2 regions of the Aquamicrobium sp. NLF2-7 genome follow, and region 1 is predicted to be linked to the other one. Evidence: riboswitches for the same ligand, from Rfam matches in the RefSeq annotation. Region 1 holds a riboswitch; the other holds the start of a gene.
The links. Region 1 has a riboswitch for S-adenosylmethionine ahead of MIC97_RS13035 (O-succinylhomoserine sulfhydrylase). Riboswitches for the same ligand answer to the same signal wherever they lie in the genome.

Region 1 (10,986 bases):
CGGGCGGCATGTTCGCCCAGTTCCTGCCGCAGGCGCCCGAGCGGATGCGCATGCCTGACCTGAACGGCGGCGACGGCGATGACAGCGAAGGTGGCGACCATCCGCAGGACGACGCCTGGCAGGAGCTTCTGGCGCTGCTTGCCACGGTGGAGCCCACCGAACTCGTCGACCCGACCGTCGGGGCGGAACGCCTGCTCTACCGGCTGTTCCACGAGCATGGCGTGCGCGTGTTCGAGAGCGCGGCGGTCGCCGACCGCTGCTCCTGCTCGCAGGAGCGGATCGAGGGCATGCTGCGCGGCTTCACCGCTGAGGAAATACAGGACAGCGTCGAAGACGGGCGCATCCGTGTCGAGTGCCAGTTCTGCTCGAAGGCCTATGACTTCGAACCGGCCGACTTCCTGCCTAACGGCACCTGATCATCGGTGCCGGACCATCGGATCAGGGGGCGGAAGCAAGGCTTCCGCCCTTTTTTCCATCCGTCAGTTGACCGTGCGGCGCTCGTCCGGGAGATCGAGCGAAAAGGGTGGAATGACGACGTCGAAGGTTTCGCCCCGCGCCGTGCGCATCGTGTAGGTACCCGCCATGAACCCCGACGGCGTGGTGAGCGGACATCCGGATGTGTATTCGTAGCTGTCGCCGGGATTGAGTTCCGGCTGATCGCCAACCACGCCGGCGCCGCGAACCTCTTCGATACGCCCCGCACCGTCGGTTATGAGCCAGTGGCGTGACATGAGCTGCACGAACTCGGGCGAGTGGTTCCGGATCGTCACCCGATAGCCCCACACATAACGGCCGCCGGAGGGGTCCGACCGTTCCTCCAGATAGAACGGCCTGACCCGTACCTCGATGTCGCGCGTGGTGGCGCTGTACATGATCCGCATCTCCCGGAAGCTTTCGCGCGCCTCCCCGGGCGCGCGAATTCCATACGGAGAATTGGCCTGCGAAACCGTCAGGTCAAGCCTTGCCAAGCCTTACCAGCGCACTATGAGCCAGCGCGCGACAGGGCCTGCCCGATGTCCTCCAGCAGATCGTCCGTATCTTCCAGCCCGATCGACAGGCGCAGCGTTCCCGGCCCGATCCCGCCTTCGGCGCGGGCTTCGTCGCTGAGGTTCTTGTGCGTGGTGGTGGCCGGATGCGTGATGAGGCTCTTGGCATCGCCCAGATTGTTCGAGATCAGCACGATATCCAGCGCATTCTGGAAGGCGAAGGCCGCCTCCTTGCCGCCCTTGACGTCGAGGCAGATCAGGGTCGAGCCACCCGACATCTGCCGCGCGATGATATCGGCCTGCGGGTGGTCGGGGCGGCCGGGATAGACGACACGTTCGATCTGTGGCGACTGCGCCAGAAAATCGGCGATGCGGGCGGCGGAGCGCATCTGCTGGTCGACGCGCACCGACAGCGTCTCCAGCCCCTTCAGCAGCGTCCACGCGTTGAAGGGCGACATCGAGGGCCCGGTATGGCGGAAATAATCGTGCAGGTTTTCGTCGATCCATTCCTTGTCGGACAGGATGATGCCGCCCAGACACCGGCCCTGCCCGTCAATGTGCTTGGTGGCGGAATAGACGACGACATGGGCGCCGAGGTCCAGCGGGCGCTGCAGCAGGGGCGTGGCGAAGACGTTGTCGACGACAAGCCGCGCGCCGATGGAATTGGCCAGCGCAGCGACAGCGGTGATGTCGATGACTTCCAGCGTGGGATTGGTCGGGCTTTCGAGGAAGAACAGCTTCGTGTTGGGGCGCACCGCCTGTTCCCAGTTGGCGATGTCCTTGCCGTCGACCAGCGTGGCCTCGATGCCGTAGCGCGGCGCCAGCGTATCGATCACCCAGCGGCAGGAGCCGAACAGGGCGCGCGCCGCAACGATGTGGTCGCCCGCCTTCAGGCTGCACAGGATCGCGGTGGCGACGGCGGCCATTCCCGAGGCGGTCGCACGGGCATCCTCCGCCCCTTCGAGCTGGCACATGCGCTTTTCGAACATGTCGACTGTGGGGTTGGCATAGCGCGAATAGATGAAGCCGGGCACTTCGCCCTTGAAACGGGCCTCGGCGGATTCGGCCGTGTCATAGACATAGCCCTGCGTGAGGAAGATCGCCTCCGACATCTCGCCGAACTGCGACCTGAGGGTCGAGCCATGCACCAGGGTGGTACGGGGTCTCCAGTTACGTGTCTTGTCTGATGATGTCATGGCTCTCTTCCGAACAACAAAAAACCGGTCGCGAAAGTCGCAACCGGTACAGACGGCCTATGAGCCCGACGGTCCTTTAGCGACTTGTTTAACGTGGCTGCAAGCCGACCGGCCAAATCACCACGGGATAAGCCTTCCTTTAAACCTCCCCCGGTCTTGCGTCAATTGGCCGTATGTTTAAGACATTTTCGATCATTGGCCCCATTCCACGGCCGGGAGCGTATTGTGCGTCAGACAGGCATTCTTCCCGATCAGGACATCGCAGCTTTGTTCGAAAGCGGCGCGCTGAGCACGCCGCGCGCACTCGATTCCGACCAGATCCAGCCTGCCAGCCTCGACCTGCGGCTTGGCGAAAAGGCGCTGCGCGTGCGCGCTTCCTTTCTGCCCGGCCCCGGCCACAGCGTCGCCGACAAGCTCGACCGCCTGCAACTGCACGAGATCGACCTGACGGCGGGCGCGGTTCTGGAAACGGGTTGCGTCTACATCGTTCCGCTTCTGGAAAGGCTGGCCCTGCCCGCCGACATCTCGGCCTCGGCAAACCCGAAGAGCTCGACCGGCCGGCTCGACATCTTCACCCGCGTGATGACCGATCATGGCGCCGAATTCGACAAGATCGCCGCCGGCTATCAGGGTCCGCTCTATCTGGAAGTGAGCCCGCGCACCTTCCCCATCGTCGCCCGCACCGGCTCGCGCCTGTCGCAGATCCGTTTCCGGACCGGCAATGCGCTTCTTTCCGAAGACCAGCTGCACGCGCTGCATCGTGACGAGACGCTCGTCGCATCGGATCAGCCCAACATTTCCGGCGGCGGCATCGCGCTGTCCATCGACCTCAAGGGCGACGCCAGCGGGCTGATCGGCTACCGGGCCAAGCATCACACCGGGCTCATCGACGTCGACCGCCGCGCCGCCCATGACGTGCTCGATTTCTGGGAGCCGCTCTACAATCGCGGTGCGGCCGACCTCGTGCTCGATCCGGACGAATTCTACATTCTGGTCAGCCGGGAAGCGGTGCATGTGCCGCCTCTCCACGCGGCCGAAATGACGCCCTTCGATCCGCTGGTGGGCGAGTTCCGCGTGCACTACGCTGGCTTCTTCGATCCCGGCTTCGGCCATTCGGCCGCCGGCGGCACCGGCAGCCGCGCCGTGCTTGAAGTGCGCAGCCATGAAGTGCCTTTCATCCTCGACCATGGCCAGACCGTCGGCCGGCTGGTCTACGAGCATATGCTGCGTCGTCCCCAGGCGCTGTATGGAACAGATCTCGGCTCCAATTATCAGGCGCAGGGCCTGAAACTTTCCAAGCATTTCCGCAGCAAAGCCTGACGTTTCGTCAGGAGAAGAACTGCTTTGGTCTTAAAGCTTTCGGCTTGTAACAAGCCGATTGCTGTGCTTGGCTGCATTCAGGCCAAAGGGGGCCTGAGATTTTTTGGGAAGAGGTACACAATGCGTATTTCCGGATGGCTCACAGGCGTTGCAACGGCAGCCGTGATCGCCCTTGTTGCCGGGCAGGCAGCGGCACAGGAGGGCGGCAAGATCAAGATCGGCACCGAAGGCGCCTACCCGCCCTTCAACACCCTGACTGCCGACGGCAAGCTCGAAGGCTTCGACGTCGATATCGCTAGGGCGCTCTGCGAGCAGATGAAGGCCGAGTGCGAATTCGTCGTACAGGACTGGGATGGCATCATTCCCGCCCTTCAGGCCGGCAAGTTCGACGCCATCGTCGCCTCCATGTCGATTACCGATGAGCGCAAGGAACAGGTCGACTTCACCAATAAATACTATGTGACGCCGCTGGCCGTCGCAGCACCCAAGGACAGCGATCTCACCGGCACCACGCCGGAAGCGCTTTCCGGCAAGGCCGTGGGCGCACAGGCCGCCACCACGCAGGCGATCTATGCGCAGGATCACTATGCCAAGGCCGGCGCCGACGTGAAGCTCTACCCGACGCAGGAAGAAGCCGTGCAGGATCTGCTCAACGGCCGTCTCGATGCCGTCGTCTCCGACAAGTTCGTCATGACCGACTGGCTGAAAAACTCGGATGACGGCGCCTGCTGCAAGCTGATCGGCGACGTGGAAGGAACTGAGCTGGAAACCGGCATTGCCGTCCGCAAGGGCGACAATGAGCTGCGCGAAAAGCTCAACGCCGCCATCGACGCCATCGTGGCGGACGGCACCTACAAGAAGGTTCAGGCCAAGTATTTCGACTTCGACATCTATTGATAGCCGGAACGGTCTGACTGCTCCGAACAAAGGCCGCAGTACATTACTGCGGCCTTTTTGCCACGTATGACCGGATATTTTTCCGGCTCATGGAAATGCCCTTCCGTCACGAGAGCAGCGCCTCTATACGAAACATGACTCATTGAGTCATGTTTCGGTGGCTGTTCGCCTTCCACCCGGGAGAGACAGCTAAAGGGGGTCTCCAGGCAAGCGCCAAGCGCCTGCAGGATATGCGCCGGATGCACGTTGACCGGAACTGATCCGGTTCGGCGTCGACTACCGTGGCGAGATGATGGACGATCCGATTTCGATCACGCAGACGATTGGCAACGGCATCGATTTCGGCATTCCCGGCAACCCGGCGGATCGTGATCCGAAATCATCGGCGCATATGTTCGGCCTCTACGCCGAAGACAACATCATGATCACCGATGCCTTCATTCTCACGCCGGGGCTGCGTCTCGATTATCATGACAAGTTCGGCCTGAACTGGAGCCCCAGCCTCAACGCGTCGTACAATTTCACGCCGGAAATCACCCTGAAGGCCGGCATCGCCCGGGCTTTCAAGGCTCCCAACCTGTTCCAGCTCAATCCGAACTACGTTTATACGAGCCGTGGCAACGGCTGCCGTGCACCTTACTATCGCATGCAGTGCTACATCATCGGCAATCCCGATCTGGACGCGGAAGTCAGCGTCAACAAGGAGATCGGCATCAACTATACCGATGACGCCGGCTGGAATGCGGGCATCACCTATTTCCACAATGACTACAAGAACAAGATCATCACCGGCTACGAACCTGTCTGGTTCCAGTATCCGGATCGCCCCACAGAAGGCAGCCGCCTCTACCGGTGGGAGAATGGCGGACCGGCCACGATCGCCGGCTTGGAGGCGAACCTTGCCGTTCCTGTTTTTGACAAGCTGACATGGACCACCAACGCCACGAAGATGATCGAGTCCAAGGATTCGAACGGCCAACCGCTGTCGCTGGTGCCCGAATACACCATCAACACGGCGCTGAACTATCAGGCAACGGAGGAACTGGGATTCACGGTCTCCGCCACCCACTATGGCAAGATCAAGCCGCTGACCTGGAATTCCACCAGCGGCCAACCGCGCGAAGGAGAGGATCTGAACGCGCGCAAGGCATATACGATCGTCAATGCCAGCCTCGATTTCCGTCTTAACGACAATCTGAAAGTGGCTGCGGGCGTCAACAATGTGTTCGATGAACGTTTGTTCCGCACCGGTGACGGCGCCAACACGTTTAACGAACCCGGCCGTGCTTACTTCCTGTCGCTTTCGGGCAGCTTCTGAGAAGCAATCCTGCCCCTGATGGAAAAGGCACTCGCGCAGCGCGCGGGTGCCGTTTTCTGTTCTGTACCATCCATGCACGGAGAAAAACCAACGAAGCGGAACCCGCCATGGTCAGGTTGCGTTCATCTTGGATATGCATTCTAAGTCATGGCTTGGCAGACAAGGAGATGGAAAATATGAACATCATGAAATTCGCGGCCATGGGCGCCGTGGCGCTGACGATCGGCCTTGCCGGTTGCTCGCAGACGCCGCAGCAGCAGCGCGCAACCACGGGCGCGGCACTCGGCGGCGCGGGTGGCGCGCTTGTCGGCCAGGCCATCGGCCGCGACACCAAGAGCACGCTGATCGGCGCCGGCGCCGGTGCGCTTCTGGGCGCTGTTGTAGCAACCTCGGGCGGCCCGCAGCCGGGCGATCGCCAGATGTGCCGTTATCAGGCGCCTGACGGACGCGTCTATGTCGCCGAATGCGACGACCGCTATTATCGCGGGCAATACTGAGATCAGAAAAACCGGGAGCCTGGAGCGGGTAGCGGGAATCGAACCCGCGCGTTCAGCTTGGGAAGCTGACAGGCTACCATTACATCATACCCGCGCAGCGCTTCGTTAGCATGCGCGGGGCTCGCCCCGCAATCACAAAGCGTTTGCCCTGCCTGCCTTCATTGAGGGTAAACCCCCAGCACGGTTTTGCTTGCAGCCTTGCCGTCCGTTGCCTATTTCAGAAACGAACGGATCGGAAGGAGAATGTCGTGTCCGCCCTTGCCCGATTTCTCGGCGATTCGCCGATGCGCGTTCTTCTCAAGCTGCTGGTCGTCTCCTTCCTCGTCGGTCTGGTGATGAGCGCCTTCGGCTGGTCGCCCTATGACATCGTCATGGGCATCCGCAACTTCTTCCTGGACATCTGGAACCTGGGCTTCCGCGCCATCGATCGCGTGTTCGGCTATGTATTGCTGGGAGCGGCGATCGTGATCCCGGCCTTCCTGCTCATCCGGATCGCCAACTACCGCAAATAGCAACGCCATGGGCGGAGTTCAGCCGGCTGTGAACACGAAGCCACCCCCGCCGGCGCAGGCCTTCCCGACCCGAACGTTCCCGGCCGAGACCTTCCCAGCTGAGACCTTCATCGTGTCCAACCGCACGGTGCTCGCCATCGCCGTGCCGATGACGCTGGCCTATATGACGACGCCGCTGCTCGGTCTCACCGACACGGCGATCATCGGCCAGTATGGCAATGCGGCGCTGCTTGGCGGTCTGGCCGCCGGTGCGCTGGTCATCGATGTGGTTTTCACCACGATGAATTTTTTGCGTTCCGGCACGACCGGCCTCGTGGCGCAGGCCTTCGGCGCCGCGGACCGGGGCGAAGAACAGGCCGTGTTCTGGCGCGCCTTCTTCATCGCGGTGATGATCGGGCTCGCCATCACAATTCTGGCGCCGCTGATCGCGGCCGGCGGCATCCGGTTTCTCGATGCCGAGCCGGAAGTCAGCTCCGCGCTCGAAACCTATGTGCGCATCCGCCTTGTGGGCGCGCCCTTCGCCCTCATCAACTATGCCGTGCTGGGCTATCTTCTCGGACGCGGCGAGGGCAGGACCGCGCTTGGCCTGCAAATCCTGCTCAACGGCACCCATGTTATCTTCTCACTGGTGCTGGGGCTGTATCTCGGCTGGAACGTTGCCGGCATCGCCTGGGGCACGGTCGGCGGCGAGCTGACCGCCGTGCTGGCCGGGATGGCGATCGTGCTTGCGCGGTTCCGCAGGCAGGACCGCATCAGCCTTTCTCGCATCGCCGACATTGCCGCCATCACCCGCATGCTGTCGCTCAACCGCGACATCATGATCCGCTCCTTTGCGCTTCTGGCGACATTTGCGCTGTTTGCCCGCCAAGGCGCCCAGTTCGGCACGGTGACGCTGGCCGCCAATGCCGTGCTGATGAATTTCTTCCTCACCACCTCCTTCTTTCTGGACGGCTTCGCCACCGCCGCCGAGCAACTCACCGGCCGTGCCGTGGGCGCCCGCGACCGCAACGCGTTCCGCCTTGCGGTGAAGCTGTGCGCCATATGGGGCTTCGTGCTCTCCGGCGTTGCCACCGCAGCCCTTTACATCTGGGGAAACGATCTGGTCGCCCTGCTCACCACGGCCGAGGATGTGCGCGAAGTCGCCAGTGCCTTCCTGCCATGGGCGGCGTTCACGGCCATGAGCGCCGTGCTCGCCTTCGAGCTGGATGGCGTCTTCATCGGCGCCACATGGTCGGCCGACATGCGCAACACCATGCTCTTGTCCCTCGCGACATTCGCTGCCGCCATGTTTGTGCTGACCCCGTTTTTTGGCAATCACGGTCTGTGGATTGCCTTGCATCTGTTCCTCCTGATGCGGGGGCTGGGGCTGCTTGCCATGCTGCCCCGGCGCGAGCGCGCCACATTCGCCTCAGGCGGCTGACGGACTGACGGTCAGGGCAACTCCGGAGCGAGCCGTCGCTTCACAGGGGCTTCGCGGCCCATTGGTCAAGCGCGCTGTCACGCAGGTCGCGCACCGAGCCAACGCCCTCGCGCTCAAGCGCGGCGCTCATGCCGGATACGACGCGTGCCGGCAGCGAAGGGCCGGCAAAGATCATGCCCGTATAGAGCTGGACGAGATCGGCGCCGGCGCGGATTTTTTCCAGCGCCGCCTCAGCCGAATCCACGCCGCCGACGCCGACGATGGCGATTTCCGGCCCGAGCAGCCGGCGCATCCTGGCCAGCACGGTGGTCGAGCGCCCGAACAGCACCTTGCCTGACAGGCCGCCGGTTTCCGTGGCAACCGCGCCGCTTTTCAGGGGCGGGCGCGAAATGGTGGTGTTGGAGATGATCACCCCGTCGATGCCGCTCGCCAGAACCTCGGCGGCGATGTCCTCCAGTTCCGCCTCGACCAGATCAGGCGCGATCTTGAGGAACACCGGCGGTCGTGCGGCCGCCGCCTCGCGCGCGGCCATCACCCGCGAAAGCAGCTCGGAAAGCTGCTCGCGCGCCTGCATATTGCGCAGGCCCGGCGTGTTGGGCGAGGAAATGTTGGCGGTGAGATAGGATGCCAGCGGCGCGAAGCGCTTCACGCCGAGTTCGTAATCGGCGATGCGGTCGGCGCTATCCTTGTTGGCGCCGATGTTGACGCCGACGATACCGGCGCGCGCCTTGCGGGCTTCCAGCCGGCGCAGTGCCGCGTCATGGCCTTCGTTGTTGAAGCCCAGGCGGTTGATCACGGCATCGTCCGCCGTCAGGCGAAAGATGCGCGGGCGCGGATTGCCCGGCTGCGCCAGCGGAGTGATAGTGCCGACCTCGGCAAAGCCGAAGCCGAGGCCAAGCAGCGCATCCGGCACTTCGGCGTTCTTGTCGTAACCAGCGGCCATGCCGAGGGGATTGGGAAAGTCGAGCCCGCACAGCTTGACCCGCAGGCGCTCGTCATGCCGTGGCTTGCACCCGACCGGCAGGCCACAGCGCAGGGCTGCGATGGAAACGCCATGCGCGGTTTCCGGATCGAGGGAGAACAGCAGCTTCCTGCCGATCGCATCCGTCAGGCTCATGCCGTCTCCAGTTCGGGAAAGAGGTGTTGCCCGTCCGGAGCCAGCGGCAGCGGACGGACCCACAATGCCGCATCGACGGGAAGGGCTGCGTAAAGATGCGGGAAAAGAGCGCCGCCGCGCGAGGGTTCCCAGCGCAGGGCATCCCCGAGCACAGCACCCTCCACGGCCACCAGCAGCAGGTCGTCCTGCCCGGCGAAATGCTTCGAGGCCGTCTCGCGCACCTGCGCAGCCGTGGAAAAATGGATATAGCCGTCGGCAATATCCACCGGCGCGCCGGTGAAGGTTCCGGCACGCTCAGCCTCGCGCCACAGGCTCTGCGGAACGATCTTATAGATGAAGCTCGACATGAGCGGGCTATAGCGCCAAGCTTGCGCGGTGGAAAGTGCGCCTGTGCGTCCATCACCGTTTCGGGCATAGTGAACCTTATGCCGGGACCGGCGTTGTAGACCTGAAGAATTGCACTGTTCCGGCCGGAAGGAGTTTCCTCATGCGTGGCCGCACCCTGATTTCCCTGCCCCTCTTCGGCCTGCTTTGCGCGCCCGCCTTGGCGGAGGGCGATGCCGAGCGCTACCGGCTGGAAAAGACCGGTGATGGCTATGTGCGCATGGATACGGTCACCGGCGCCATGTCGACCTGCCGCGAACAGTCCGGTCAGCTTGTCTGCCGCATGGCCGCGGACGAACGCAGCGTGGTTCAGGATGAAATGGACCGGTTGCAAGGTCAGGTGAAGGCGCTTGAGGAGCGTGTCGCCAAACTCGAGAACTCGCTCACCTCACGCCTCGAATCCAGCCTGCCGTCGGAAGAGGAATTCAACAAGACCATGGGCTATATGGAGCGCTTCTTCCGGTCGTTCATGGGCATCGTCAGGGATATGGAAAAGGAGGATCCGCCGCCTGCAGGACCGGGTCCCGATCGTACCTGAGCGGTGCTCGATCCGGCAAAATTGATCCGCCCGGCGGCAAGTTCTGAAAGAATATACAGTTTGCACTTGAACAGCGCGGCCATGGGCGCATAGTTTGTCGACTGTTCCCGGCAATTTCCTACAGTAGCGGGAGCGGGGAGGACGCCATTGCCGTCAGGCTACACTTTCGTCATCGCTGACGATCATCCATTGTTTCGCGGCGCCCTGAGAGAGGCGATCGCCGGAATAGGCGACGCGCCCTGCATTGTGGAGGCCGGCGACTTCGAGAGTGCCAAGACGGCGCTGCTTGGCGAGGGCGACATCGACCTGTTGCTGCTCGACCTCGCAATGCCGGGCGCCAGCGGCCTTTCCGGGCTGATCTCGCTGCACGGCATCCAGCCTTCCCTGCCCATCGTGGTGGTTTCCGCCCATGACGACCCCGTCACCATCCGGCGCGCGCTGGAGCTTGGCGCGTCCGGCTTCATCTCCAAGTCGGCGAGCATGGACGACATCCGCAGTGCGGTGCGCACCGTGCTGGACGGCGGCATCGCCGCGCCCGCGGAAATGGATCTCGGCGAGGAGCGCGACCCGGAAATCTCCAACCTGATCCGCCGGCTCCAGACCCTGACGCCACAGCAGACGCGCGTTCTCAGCATGCTGGGCGAGGGCCTGCTCAACAAGCAGATCGCCTATGAGCTGGGCGTCTCGGAAGCCACGGTGAAGGCGCATGTCTCGGCCATTCTCCAGAAGCTCAGCGTCGACAGCCGCACGCAGGCCGTCATCCAGCTTGCCAAGATCGGCACCGATTCCATCGCCGCTGCC
Region 2 (10,986 bases), 570 kb from region 1:
GCCGAATGCCTGCCGTTCTTCGGAAAATGGAAGAGAACGAAGTTGGTGACGCTGGGCGTTACCCTGAGCCCGAGCGCCGTCAGCTCGCTGGTCAGCCAGGGCAGCCAGGTTTCATTGTGAGCAATGGACGTGTCGACATGAGCGCGGTCGCGCACCGCAGCCGTACCGGCCGCGATCGCCGTGGCGGTCACGTTGAAGGCATCGCGAATGCGCTCGACGGCCTCGATGATGTGCGTGGGCGCATACATCCAGCCGATGCGCGCGCCGCCGAGGCCGTAAGCCTTGGAGAAGGTGCGGGTCATGACCACGTTCTCCGCACCCGCCACCAGCTCGACGCCCGCCTCGTAATCGTTGCGGCGCACATATTCGGCATAGGCCGCATCGAGGATCAGCATGACATTCTTCGGCAGGCCGGCATGCAGGCGCCGCACCTCCTCGAAGGGAATGTAGGTGCCGGTCGGATTGGCCGGATTGGCGAGGAACACCATGCGCGTGTTCTCGGTGATGCCGGCAAGGATGGCATCGACATCGACGCGCTCGTTGGTTTCAGGCGCGATGATCGGCGTTGCTCCCGCCGCCATGATGGCGATGCGGTAGGCGAGGAAGCCATATTGCGGATAGATCGCCTCGTCGCCCGGAGCCAGATAGACACGCGACAACAGCGCCAGCGCCTCATCGGAGCCGTTGAAGCACATAATGTTGGCCATGTTCAGGCCATGCGCCTCGGCGATCGCCTCACGCAGCCGCGTTGACGAACCGTCGGGGTAGAATTCCAGCCGGCCTGCCACTTCACGCGCGGCTTCGATCGCCTTTGGCGAGGCACCCAGCGGGTTCTCATTGGCGGAAAGCTTGTGCAGCTTCACACCGGCAGGAGCAGCGCTTTTACCCGGCACATAAGCCTCGATGTCCAGAATACCGGCGCGGGGCTGGGGACGAGCGTTTTCTTGTGCCGTGGTCATGATCAGAATCCGTTGAACGCCGGAACATCCGGCAAGATGCTCGGAAATAACCGCCATGAAGAGCAATGTCGAGGGTGAAGGCTTGGCACAGGGCATCTCTGGCTTCGTACATCTCTGGCCCCTTACACCCTGTGACCCCGTGCACCTTGGCATTGACGCAGGCACAAGCCGGCCATAGATAGAAAACCGTTCCGTGGTGATTTGGCCGGTCGGCTTGCAGCCACGTTAAAGAAGTCGCTAAAAAGGCCGAGGCTGACGAGCACGTCGGGACCGGCCGCGATTTCGCCGCCGGTCTTTTTGTTTGGAGCTTGTGCAATGCCGATCAAGATTCCCGATCAGCTACCTGCCCGCGAAGTCCTCGTGCGCGAGGGTGTATCCATCATGGACGAACGCACCGCGATGCGTCAGGACATTCGCCCGCTCCAGATCGGCCTGCTCAACCTGATGCCGAACAAGATCCGTACCGAAACGCAGTTCGCGCGCCTGATGGGCGCCACGCCCCTTCAGGTGGAACTGACGCTGGTGCGCGTCGGCAATCACAAGGCCAAGAACACGTCGGAAGAACATCTGATCTCCTTTTACCAGACATGGGACGAAGTGCGGGACCGGAAGTTCGACGGCTTCATCATCACCGGCGCGCCGATCGAGCTCCTGCCCTTCGAGGAGGTCAACTACTGGAAGGAGCTGGAGCAGATACTCAACTGGACGACCACCAACGTCCATTCGTCCTTCTTCATCTGCTGGGGCGCCATGGCCGCCGCCTGGCACTTCCACCGCATCCCGAAATACACGCTGGAGAAGAAGGCCTTCGGCGTCTACCGGCACCGCAACAACGCGCCGACCTCGCCCTATCTCGCCGGGTTTTCGGACGACTTCGCAGTGCCCGTGTCGCGCTGGACGGAAGTGCGCAGCGCCGACATTGCGCCATCCAGCGGGCTCGATCTGCTGATGGAATCGGACGTGACGGGCCCCTGCCTGCTGTCGGAGCAGAAGGGCAACCGGCTCTATATGTTCAACCACATCGAATATGATTCGACGTCGTTGAAGGAGGAGTATGACCGCGATGTCGCCGCCGGCACGGCAATCGAGGTGCCGCACAATTATTATCCGGACAACGATCCGGCACGGCCGCCGCTCAACCGCTGGCGCTCCCATGCCCATCTGCTGTTCGGAAACTGGCTGAATCAGGTCTACCAGTCGACCTCCTTCGACCTCGACAAGATTGGCACGAACTGAGGCCTGCTTGAGCGGGAGCGACGGGTTCGCAGGGAAGGCATGGAATTCTGCCTCCCTGCCCGCTCATCCGCATTGAGCGCGCACATTGGTTGCGTACTGGCCCAAAACTCGTTCAAGGTTGCGATTGGACGCGCAATATAAAACGATTTAAAAGGCGCTGACCACATCGTTGCAGGCAGCTACAATGACTGATCAGGGCCACAAGGACATCGCCGTGCGCGGCCGCTGGGCGGTTGCCGCCATGTTCTTCGTCAACGGCTTCATCACCGGAAGCTGGGCTCCGCAGATCCCTACGCTGCTCGTGCGCCTGGAGATCAGCAAGTTCACCCTCGGCCTGCTGATCCTGCTGTTCGGCGCGGGTGCCGTGGTTGCCATGTCATGGTGCGGCCATTTCATTGCCAGGTACGGATCCGGCGTCACCCTCAGGCGCATTTCAGTGGCGGCGAGCTTCGGCCTGCTTCTGGTCGCGATGGCGCCGGACGTAACCCTTGCCGCCGTCGCCATGGTGATCTTTGGCGGCCTGATCGGGGCGATGGACGTGGCCATGAACACCAATGCCGTGGTGGTCGAGCGCCGGCTCGGCCGCGCCATCATGTCGTCTTCGCATGGTTTCTGGAGCCTTGGCGGCTTCGTGGGCGGTGGCCTTGGCGGCATGGGTATCCAGACCTTCGGCCATCTCGCCCATGCGGTCATCATCACGATGGTGGCGCTTGCAGGCGTTTCGCTGGCCATGCGTCACGTCGTTACCGAAAACAGGCCGGCAGCCGCGCAGGAGCGCCCACGCTTTTCCCTGCCGCGCAACCCCCTCATCTATCTGATCGGCGTGATGGCGCTGTTTTCCATGACCCCGGAGGGCGCCGTGCTCGACTGGGCAGCCATTTATCTTCAGCAGGAGCTTGGCGCCGACCTTGCCACGGCCAGCCTCGCATTTGCCGCCTTTTCCGGGGTCATGGCCTGCATGCGCTTTGCCGGCGACACGGTTCGCAATCGTTTCGGCGCGGTGACCACGCTGCGCGCCTGCGCGCTGCTGGCCTGCGCCGGTATGCTGGGTGCCGGGCTCTCGCCCCTGCCCTGGATAGCCATCGCCTGCTTCGCCCTGTGCGGTGTGGGCATCGCCAACATGGTGCCGATCGCCTTTTCCGCCGCCGGCAACCAGCAGGGAATTCCCTCCGGCATCGGCATGAGCGTTGTCACCACCATGGGCTATTGCGGCATTCTGGTCGCGCCCTCCGCCATCGGCTTCATCGCCGAGCATATCGGCTTCGGTCCGGTTTTTATCGGACTGTCGGGCTTGCTGTTCATCGTCTTCCTGATGTCGGGACTGGCCCACCGTGCCGACTACACAGCCGACCATCCCGGCGAATAAACGGGACCGGCGCTGGGCCGGGTCAGACCCGGCCCAGCAGCACCAGTATCAGCAGGATGACGAGCACGACGCCGACAATGCCCGACGGGCCATAACCCCAGTTGCGCGAATGAGGCCAGCTGGGAATGGCGCCGATCAGGATCAGCACCAGAACGATGATGAGAAGGGTCGTAAGAGGCATGGTCGAACTCTCCCGCCTTGTGATTGTCTCATTTCACAATGCGCGAGCCGCCGCCGTGTTCCCTTGTTTCCGAAACGACGGGCCCTGCAACAAAAACCCCTCGATCCGGGCTGGTGCCGCGAACCGAGGGGTTGCAATTCCCTGAAGGCCGTTCTCACGCAGCCTTTTTGCCCTGAACGACCGATATCAGCCGGCGCGATACTGCGCGACGATGGCATCGCCCATTTCGGCGGTGCTGACCTTCTTCATGCCTTCCGACATGATGTCGCCGGTGCGATAGCCTGCGTCCAGAACCGCCGAGATCGCCTTCTCCAGACGGTCGGCTTCCGCGACCATGTTGAAGGAATAGCGCAGGCACATGGCGAAGGAGGCGATCATGGCGATCGGATTGGCGATGCCCTTTCCGGCAATGTCGGGCGCCGAACCATGCACCGGCTCGTAGAGCGCCTTGCGCTTGCCGGTCTTCGCGTCCGGCGCGCCGAGCGAGGCGGAGGGCAGCATGCCGAGCGAGCCGGTCAGCATTGCGGCCACGTCGGAGAGCATGTCGCCGAACAGGTTGTCGGTGACGATGACGTCGAACTGCTTCGGCCAGCGCACGAGCTGCATGCCGCCGGCGTCGGCCAGCATGTGGTCGAGCTTCACATCCCTGAACTTCGCCTTGTGCGTGGCGGTGACGACCTCGTTCCACAGCACGCCAGACTTCATGACGTTGCGCTTTTCCATGGAGGTGACGTGATTGTTGCGGGTGCGGGCCAGCTCGAAGGCGACCCCTGCGATCCGCTCGATCTCGAAGGTGTCGTAGATCTGCGTATCGATGCCGCGCTTCTGGCCGTTGCCGAGATCGATGATCTGCTTGGGCTCACCAAAATAGACGCCGCCGGTCAGCTCGCGCACGATGAGGATGTCGAGGCCTTCGACCACATCCTGCTTGAGCGAGGAGGACGCGGCCAGCGCCGGATAGCAGATGGCCGGGCGCAGATTGGCGAACAGCTCGAGATCCTTGCGCAGGCGCAGCAGGCCGGCCTCGGGGCGCACCTCGTAAGGCACGTCATCCCACTTCGGACCGCCGACCGCGCCGAACAGAACGGCGTCCGCCGCCAGCGCCTTTTCCATGTCGGCCTCGGAAATCGCCTGTCCGTGCGCGTCGTAGGCCGAGCCGCCAACCAGACCTTCCTCGGTCTCGAAAGCGGCGCCGTTCTCGTTCATGACGGCGATGAGTTTCTTCACCTCCGTCATCGCCTCGGGACCGATGCCGTCACCTGGGAGGAGGAAGAGTTTTTTCGAAGCCATGCGTATTTCCCCGGGGAATTTTTGAACCGCAGCTTTGCTAGCCGCGCCGGCGCGCTTGCGCAAGACGAAAGCGGCGAGACAAGGCGCCCGGAATGCCCGTTACAGGTGCGAGAGAATGTTGACCAGCCTGCCGAAGGGGTCGCGCACGTAGAAACGGCGCACGCCCCACGGCTCATCGGCGGGACCGTATTCGATCGCAAATCCCGCTGCCTTCATGCCGGCGAGCGCCGCTCCGACGTCATCCACCTCGATGGAGAGATCGGGCACCGGCGTGCCGGAGCCGCCCTCCGCGGCAAAGGAAATCTGCACCGGCATCTGTTCGGTCGAACCCCATGTGGCGATCCAGCCATGATCCATGAGAAGGTCGAGACCGAGCACATCGCCATAAAAGCGCTTCGCCGCCGCAAGGTCTGCGGCGGCAATGTTGGCGATGATGCGCCTGACCTTCATGGCTATTCGCTCTTTGCCAGCGCCTTTTCCATGGCCTGGCGCAGCTCGGCCGGCCACGTCCCGGCTTCAGGCCATGTTTCCGGAGACTTGCCATCGGTCTGGCGAGCCAGATAGAGCTTCTGGCTGGCAGCATCGACAGCCATGAAACCATCGTAGGTGCCACAGGCATGCGGAATGCAGCCATCGCCGTAGATCAGGCCCGAGGCGGTCTTTTCCGGCTCGGCGCTGACCATAAGGCTGGTTGCAACTTCTTCGAGCCTGTCGCCCAGAAGCTCCTTTGCCTGCGCATAGACGGCCTCGTTCTGGAATGCCTCGAGCATGCTGCCGAGTCTTTCCGGATTGAAATCTTTCCACGTCGTTCCGGCTTCGGGCGCATAGACGAGTTCGCCTGCGGTCGTAAAACCATCCTGCGGGGTCCAGCGCTTGACCACGCCGGAAGTGCCCGGCATCAGCCATGGAACGAAATAGATCCAGTCACTGGCGACTGCCGTCACCGGCGCGCCGCAATCTTCTTCGCCGATGCTGGCGCGCTGGATGGCGTCGTTGTCGCCCTTCCACACCAGAACCTTGGCCGGGCCACAGGCATTGCCGCCGTCGCCGACATCGAACAGCGCGACCTCGGTGTCTCCAAGCCTGGCGATCTGGTCGAAATAGATCACATAGGCGCTGGCCAGCTCCTTGTCGCCGAAGGACAGGGTCTTTTCGCCATACTCTTCCTTCTGGGTGATGGTGAGAGCGCCGCCTGCGAAGGCAATGGATTGCGGCTTCTCCGTCTCGGCGAATGCACTTGCGCAAAGGCCAAGACCGAGGAGAGCCGCGAGCGACGGACGGAATATCAGTTTCATGATTGCGAAACTCCGGTTGCGCACTGGACGCTGCCTGATCGGAACAACCGAATCGGGGTGGCAGGAGCATGCAAAACTAGAGCATTTTGCAGTCAAGTGGAATCACTTGACGTCGCATAAATGCGGCTAAAACAAATAGATAGAGCGACAGCCCGGATTTATCCGGGCATCCGTCGCTCTAGGAAGCTGGCGCCGCAGTGTCCACATCACCGGGCGGCGAATTTCAATCCCCTGACAAAAACGGGATGCGAACCTTGCGGCGCGCATCCCGTTGACTGGCCGGATTGGCCCAGACTGTCAGGCCCAGCCTGTCAGGCCCAGGGGCGTGTTTCGGCGTTCTTCTGCTCGAAGGTGCTGATGGAGCTTGCCTTCTCCATCGTTAGGCCGATGTCGTCGAGGCCATTGAGCATGCAATGACGCCGGAAATCGTCAAGATCGAAGGTGATCACGCCACCGTCCGGCCCGCGGATTTCCTTGGTTTCGAGATCGATCGACAACGTGGCATTGGCGCCGCGCGAGGCGTCGTCCATCAGCTTGTCGAGATCTTCCTGGCTGACCGTGATCGGCAGAACGCCGTTCTTGAAGCAGTTGTTGTAGAAAATATCGGCGAACGAGGTCGAGATGACGCAGCGGATGCCGAAGTCGAGCAGCGCCCACGGCGCATGCTCGCGGCTCGAACCACAGCCGAAATTGTCGCCGGCGACAAGGATCTGGGCGTTGCGGTAGGCCGGCTTGTTGAGCACGAAATCGGGGTTTTCCGAACCATCCTCATTGTAGCGCATCTCGGCGAACAGCCCCTTGCCGAGGCCGGTGCGCTTGATCGTCTTCAGATAATCCTTGGGGATGATCATGTCGGTGTCGACATTGACGATCGGCAGGGGCGCTGCAACGCCGGTGAGCTGAGTGAATTTGTCCATGGCTTGTGCCCGTAGTGTCGTTGCGGGAGTTGCTGGCCTTCGCTTTACACAAAGCCGGCGCATAAGGGAAGGCGCGGGCTCTCCATGGCGCAGGCGACAGCCCGCTCCTGCACCATGGCACGGACCCTCCCGCCCGTTTAGGCTGGCCCGGCAAAGGGAGAAGAGCATGACCGACATCACCATCAGGCCGCTGCAGCAGGGCGACCACGACGACTGGCGCCGGCTGTGGCGCGCCTATCTGGAATTCTACGAGACCGAGCTGCCGCAGGAGGTCTATGCGGCCACATGGGAGCGGCTGTTTTCGCCCGGCATATATGAGCCGAAAGGTTTTCTCGCGCTGGCAGATGGCAAGGCGGTGGGCCTGACCCACTACATGTATCACCGGTCGGGCTGGTCTCTGGCCGACAAATGCTATCTGCAGGACCTGTTCGTCGATCCGGCCGTGCGCGGCGGCGGGGTGGGTGCTGCGCTGATCGAAGCGGTGCGCAGGGCCGCCGAAGAAGCACAGGCAGGCGAGGTCTACTGGCTGACCCATGAGAGCAACGCCACGGCCCGCCGGCTCTATGACCGGGTGGCGACAAACACGGGTTTCCTCAAATACCGGCTGTAAGGGGCATGCCTTGCCGCCATTTTACAATGCAGTGAAAAACGCTACAAAGCCGGCATGTTCATTCCCTTCTTCCTCGAACTGAAGGCCGCAAAAATTCCCGTCTCGCTCCGGGAATATCTGTCGCTTCTGGAAGGCATGGACGTGGGACTGGTCGACTACGATGTCGAGGGTTTTTACTATCTGGCGCGCGCCGCGCTGGTGAAGGACGAGCGCCATATCGACCGCTTCGATCAGGTGTTTTCGCATGTCTTCCGCGGCGTCGAGGCGGTTTCCGGCGAAGGCGGCATCGATGTTACCGATATGCCGGAGGAATGGCTGCGGCGGCTGGCCGAAAAGCATCTCTCCGAAGAGGAAAAGCGGCTTGTGGAAGCACTCGGCGGCTTCGAGAAGCTGATGGAGACGCTGAGAGAGCGGCTGGAAGAGCAGAAGGGCCGCCATCAGGGCGGCTCGAAATGGATCGGCACCGCCGGCACCTCGCCCTTCGGCGCCTATGGCTACAATCCCGAAGGCATCCGCATCGGCCAGCACGAAAGCCGCCACCGGCGCGCCGTGAAGGTCTGGGACAAGCGCGAATTCCGCAATCTCGACGATTCGGTGGAACTGGGAACCCGCAACATCAAGGTCGCCCTGAAGCGCCTGCGCCGCTGGGTGCGCGACGGAGCGGCCGAGGAGCTCGACCTGCCGGGCACCATCCACTCCACCGCCGAGCATGGTTATCTCGACGTGAAAACCCGGCCGGAGCGTCGCAACGCGGTGAAGCTTCTGATGTTCTTCGACGTCGGCGGCTCGATGGACGACCACATCAAAGTGGTCGAGGAACTGTTTTCGGCCGCCCGCACGGAATTCAGGCAGCTCGAATATTTCTACTTCCACAACTGCCTCTACGAAGGCGTGTGGAAGGACAATCGCCGCCGCCATGCCGAAGTGATCCCGACCTTCGACGTGCTCCACAAATACGGTTCCGACTACAAGGCAATCTTTGTTGGCGACGCCGCGATGAGTCCTTACGAGATCAGCCATCCGGGCGGCTCGGTCGAGCACTGGAACCCGGAAGCCGGGGCGGTGTGGCTGCAACGCGCGCTCGCCCAGTGGCCAAACGCCGTGTGGCTCAACCCCACGGCCGAAAAGCACTGGGGCTACACCTATTCGATCGGCCTTATCCAGGAGTTGTTCGGGCAGCGCATGTACCCGCTCACGCTGGCCGGGCTGGAAGCGGCGACAAAGCAGCTTGGCCGCGCCGTGCATTGATGCGGCTGGTCAGACCGGCCACGCGGTCCTATCTTTAAGAGAAATTCCAGCAGAAGTGCAAAGCGGTTTGCGTTCGGAATTGCGTCAGGACAAGCGCGCTGATCGATGAAGCGAACCGCGACGGCAGGAGATTTTCATGGAAACCACCACCTACCCCGTCACCCGCAGCGATGCCGAATGGCGCGCGCTGCTTTCGCCGGAACAATATGCGGTCATGCGCCAGCACGCCACGGAGCGGCCGGGAAGCTGCGCGCTGCTGCATGAGCACCGTGCCGGCGCCTTCCATTGCGCGGGCTGTGATGCGAAACTGTTCGAGGCCAACCTGAAATTCGAGAGCGGCACGGGCTGGCCGAGCTTCAACGATCCTGTTCCGGGTTCGGTCGGCACCACCACCGACCGCAGCCACGGCATGCTGCGCACCGAAGTGCACTGCGCTACCTGCGGCAGCCATCTCGGCCACGTCTTTCCGGACGGCCCGCCGCCAACCGGCCTGCGCTACTGCATCAACGGCATAGCGCTGAACTTCAAGTCGGCCGACTGACCGCCAACGACGCCGCGAATGAAAATGCCCGGCTGAGACCGGGCATTTCAACAGTCCTGTTTCCCGTGAATCAGGCCGCGTAGCGCTGGGGTCCCAGCGCGCTGGCGTCGATATCGGGCTTGCGGCCGGACATGATGTCGGCCAGCACCCGCGCCGAGCCGCAGGCCATGGTCCAGCCCAGCGTTCCGTGGCCGGTGTTGAGGTAGAGATTGGCGTATTTCGAGGCACCGATGATCGGCGGTCCATCCGGGGTCATCGGCCGCTGCCCGGTCCAGAAGGTCGCTTGGCTGATGTCGCCCGCACCGGGGAACAGGTCGGTCACCGAATGCACCAGCGTATCGCGGCGGGCATCGCTCAGATTGAGATTGTAGCCGGAAATCTCCGCCGTGCCGCCGACGCGGATGCGGTCGCCGAGACGGGTGATGGCGATCTTGTAGGTCTCGTCCATCACGGTCGATTCCGGTGCGCGTGACGCATCGACAATCGGCACCCCGCTCAGAGATTGCCCACGCCGCCGTCGACCAGCAATTCCGATCCGACGACAAAACCGGACTCGTCTGATGCGAGGAAGACGGCCGCGCGGGCCAGCTCCCACGGCTTTCCCATGCGCCCGACAGGAACAAGGTCGCGGATTTCCTGCCGTAGTGCCTGCTCCCCTTTGGGCGGTAAGCCCAATTTCGCCAGAGCCGGTGTTTCAGTCGGGCCCGGAATCAGGCCGTTGACGCGGATACCACGTGAGATCAGCTCACCGGACAGGGTTCGCGCCAGCGATGCCAACCCCGCCTTGCTGGCAGCATAGATGCTGCTTTGCGGCAAGCCGATATGCGCGCTGACAGAGCCGCACAGGATGATCGACGATGGATTGGGCATCAGCGGCAGAAGGTTCTGGATCAGGAAGAACGGCCCCTTCAGATTGATCGCCATGATCCGGTCATAGGTCGCCTCATCCCATTCGCCCATAGGGCGGTGGGTGACATCTCCGGCATTGATGTAGAGAACATCCAGCCTCGGCCACCTCCGCTCCAACTCGTTGCGCAGATTCGCTTGTCCGGCGATGTCGCCGGAATCGTTGCGAATGAGGTGCACCGAGGACCCGAGTTCGCGACCTGCCTGCTCAAGCCCGGCGGAGCTCCTTCCTGTGATGGCGACCGTCGCGCCTTCTTCCAGAAACTGGCGGGCCGTTTCCAGCCCGATCCCGCTCGTTCCGCCTGTTATCAGCGCATATTTATCCTTCAATCGTGACATGGTTCGTCCTTTCTCTGTCGGGAAAGAGGAATTGCCATGCTTGGTACCCTAATGATAGTAGGCACCAAAACGGTACTGAAGAGAAATCGAGATGAGTG

Region 2: another riboswitch for S-adenosylmethionine. It lies ahead of metA (homoserine O-succinyltransferase); the one in region 1 lies ahead of MIC97_RS13035 (O-succinylhomoserine sulfhydrylase).

The regions. Positions count from the first base shown of each region.
Region 1 covers NZ_JAKSED010000001.1:2,641,361-2,652,346, reverse strand. Annotated here, with positions in the region: gene MIC97_RS13045 (Hsp33 family molecular chaperone) at 1-416, shown strand, start outside; gene apaG (Co2+/Mg2+ efflux protein ApaG) at 480-872, opposite strand; gene MIC97_RS13035 (O-succinylhomoserine sulfhydrylase) at 983-2,182, opposite strand; SAM riboswitch at 2,239-2,316, opposite strand; gene MIC97_RS13030 (2'-deoxycytidine 5'-triphosphate deaminase) at 2,408-3,502, shown strand; gene MIC97_RS13025 (ABC transporter substrate-binding protein) at 3,623-4,399, shown strand; gene MIC97_RS13020 (TonB-dependent receptor) at 4,656-5,717, shown strand; gene MIC97_RS13015 (YMGG-like glycine zipper-containing protein) at 5,894-6,214, shown strand; tRNA gene MIC97_RS13010 (tRNA-Gly) at 6,235-6,308, opposite strand; gene MIC97_RS13005 (DUF6460 domain-containing protein) at 6,499-6,726, shown strand; gene MIC97_RS13000 (MATE family efflux transporter) at 6,875-8,146, shown strand; gene MIC97_RS12995 (quinone-dependent dihydroorotate dehydrogenase) at 8,187-9,263, opposite strand; gene MIC97_RS12990 (DUF952 domain-containing protein) at 9,260-9,610, opposite strand; gene MIC97_RS12985 (hypothetical protein) at 9,751-10,185, shown strand; gene MIC97_RS12980 (response regulator transcription factor) at 10,333-10,986, shown strand, end outside.
Region 2 covers NZ_JAKSED010000001.1:2,075,100-2,086,085, forward strand. Annotated here, with positions in the region: gene MIC97_RS10330 (histidinol-phosphate transaminase) at 1-959, opposite strand, end outside; SAM riboswitch at 1,143-1,221, shown strand; gene metA (homoserine O-succinyltransferase) at 1,275-2,195, shown strand; gene MIC97_RS10340 (MFS transporter) at 2,380-3,561, shown strand; gene MIC97_RS10345 (DUF3309 family protein) at 3,584-3,742, opposite strand; gene leuB (3-isopropylmalate dehydrogenase) at 3,929-5,032, opposite strand; gene MIC97_RS10355 (VOC family protein) at 5,132-5,482, opposite strand; gene MIC97_RS10360 (hypothetical protein) at 5,485-6,327, opposite strand; gene leuD (3-isopropylmalate dehydratase small subunit) at 6,639-7,244, opposite strand; gene MIC97_RS10370 (GNAT family N-acetyltransferase) at 7,411-7,854, shown strand; gene MIC97_RS10375 (VWA domain-containing protein) at 7,909-9,102, shown strand; gene msrB (peptide-methionine (R)-S-oxide reductase MsrB) at 9,239-9,643, shown strand; partial or broken gene MIC97_RS10385 (FAD-dependent oxidoreductase) at 9,714-10,154, opposite strand; gene MIC97_RS10390 (SDR family oxidoreductase) at 10,139-10,888, opposite strand; gene MIC97_RS10395 (helix-turn-helix domain-containing protein) at 10,980-10,986, shown strand, end outside.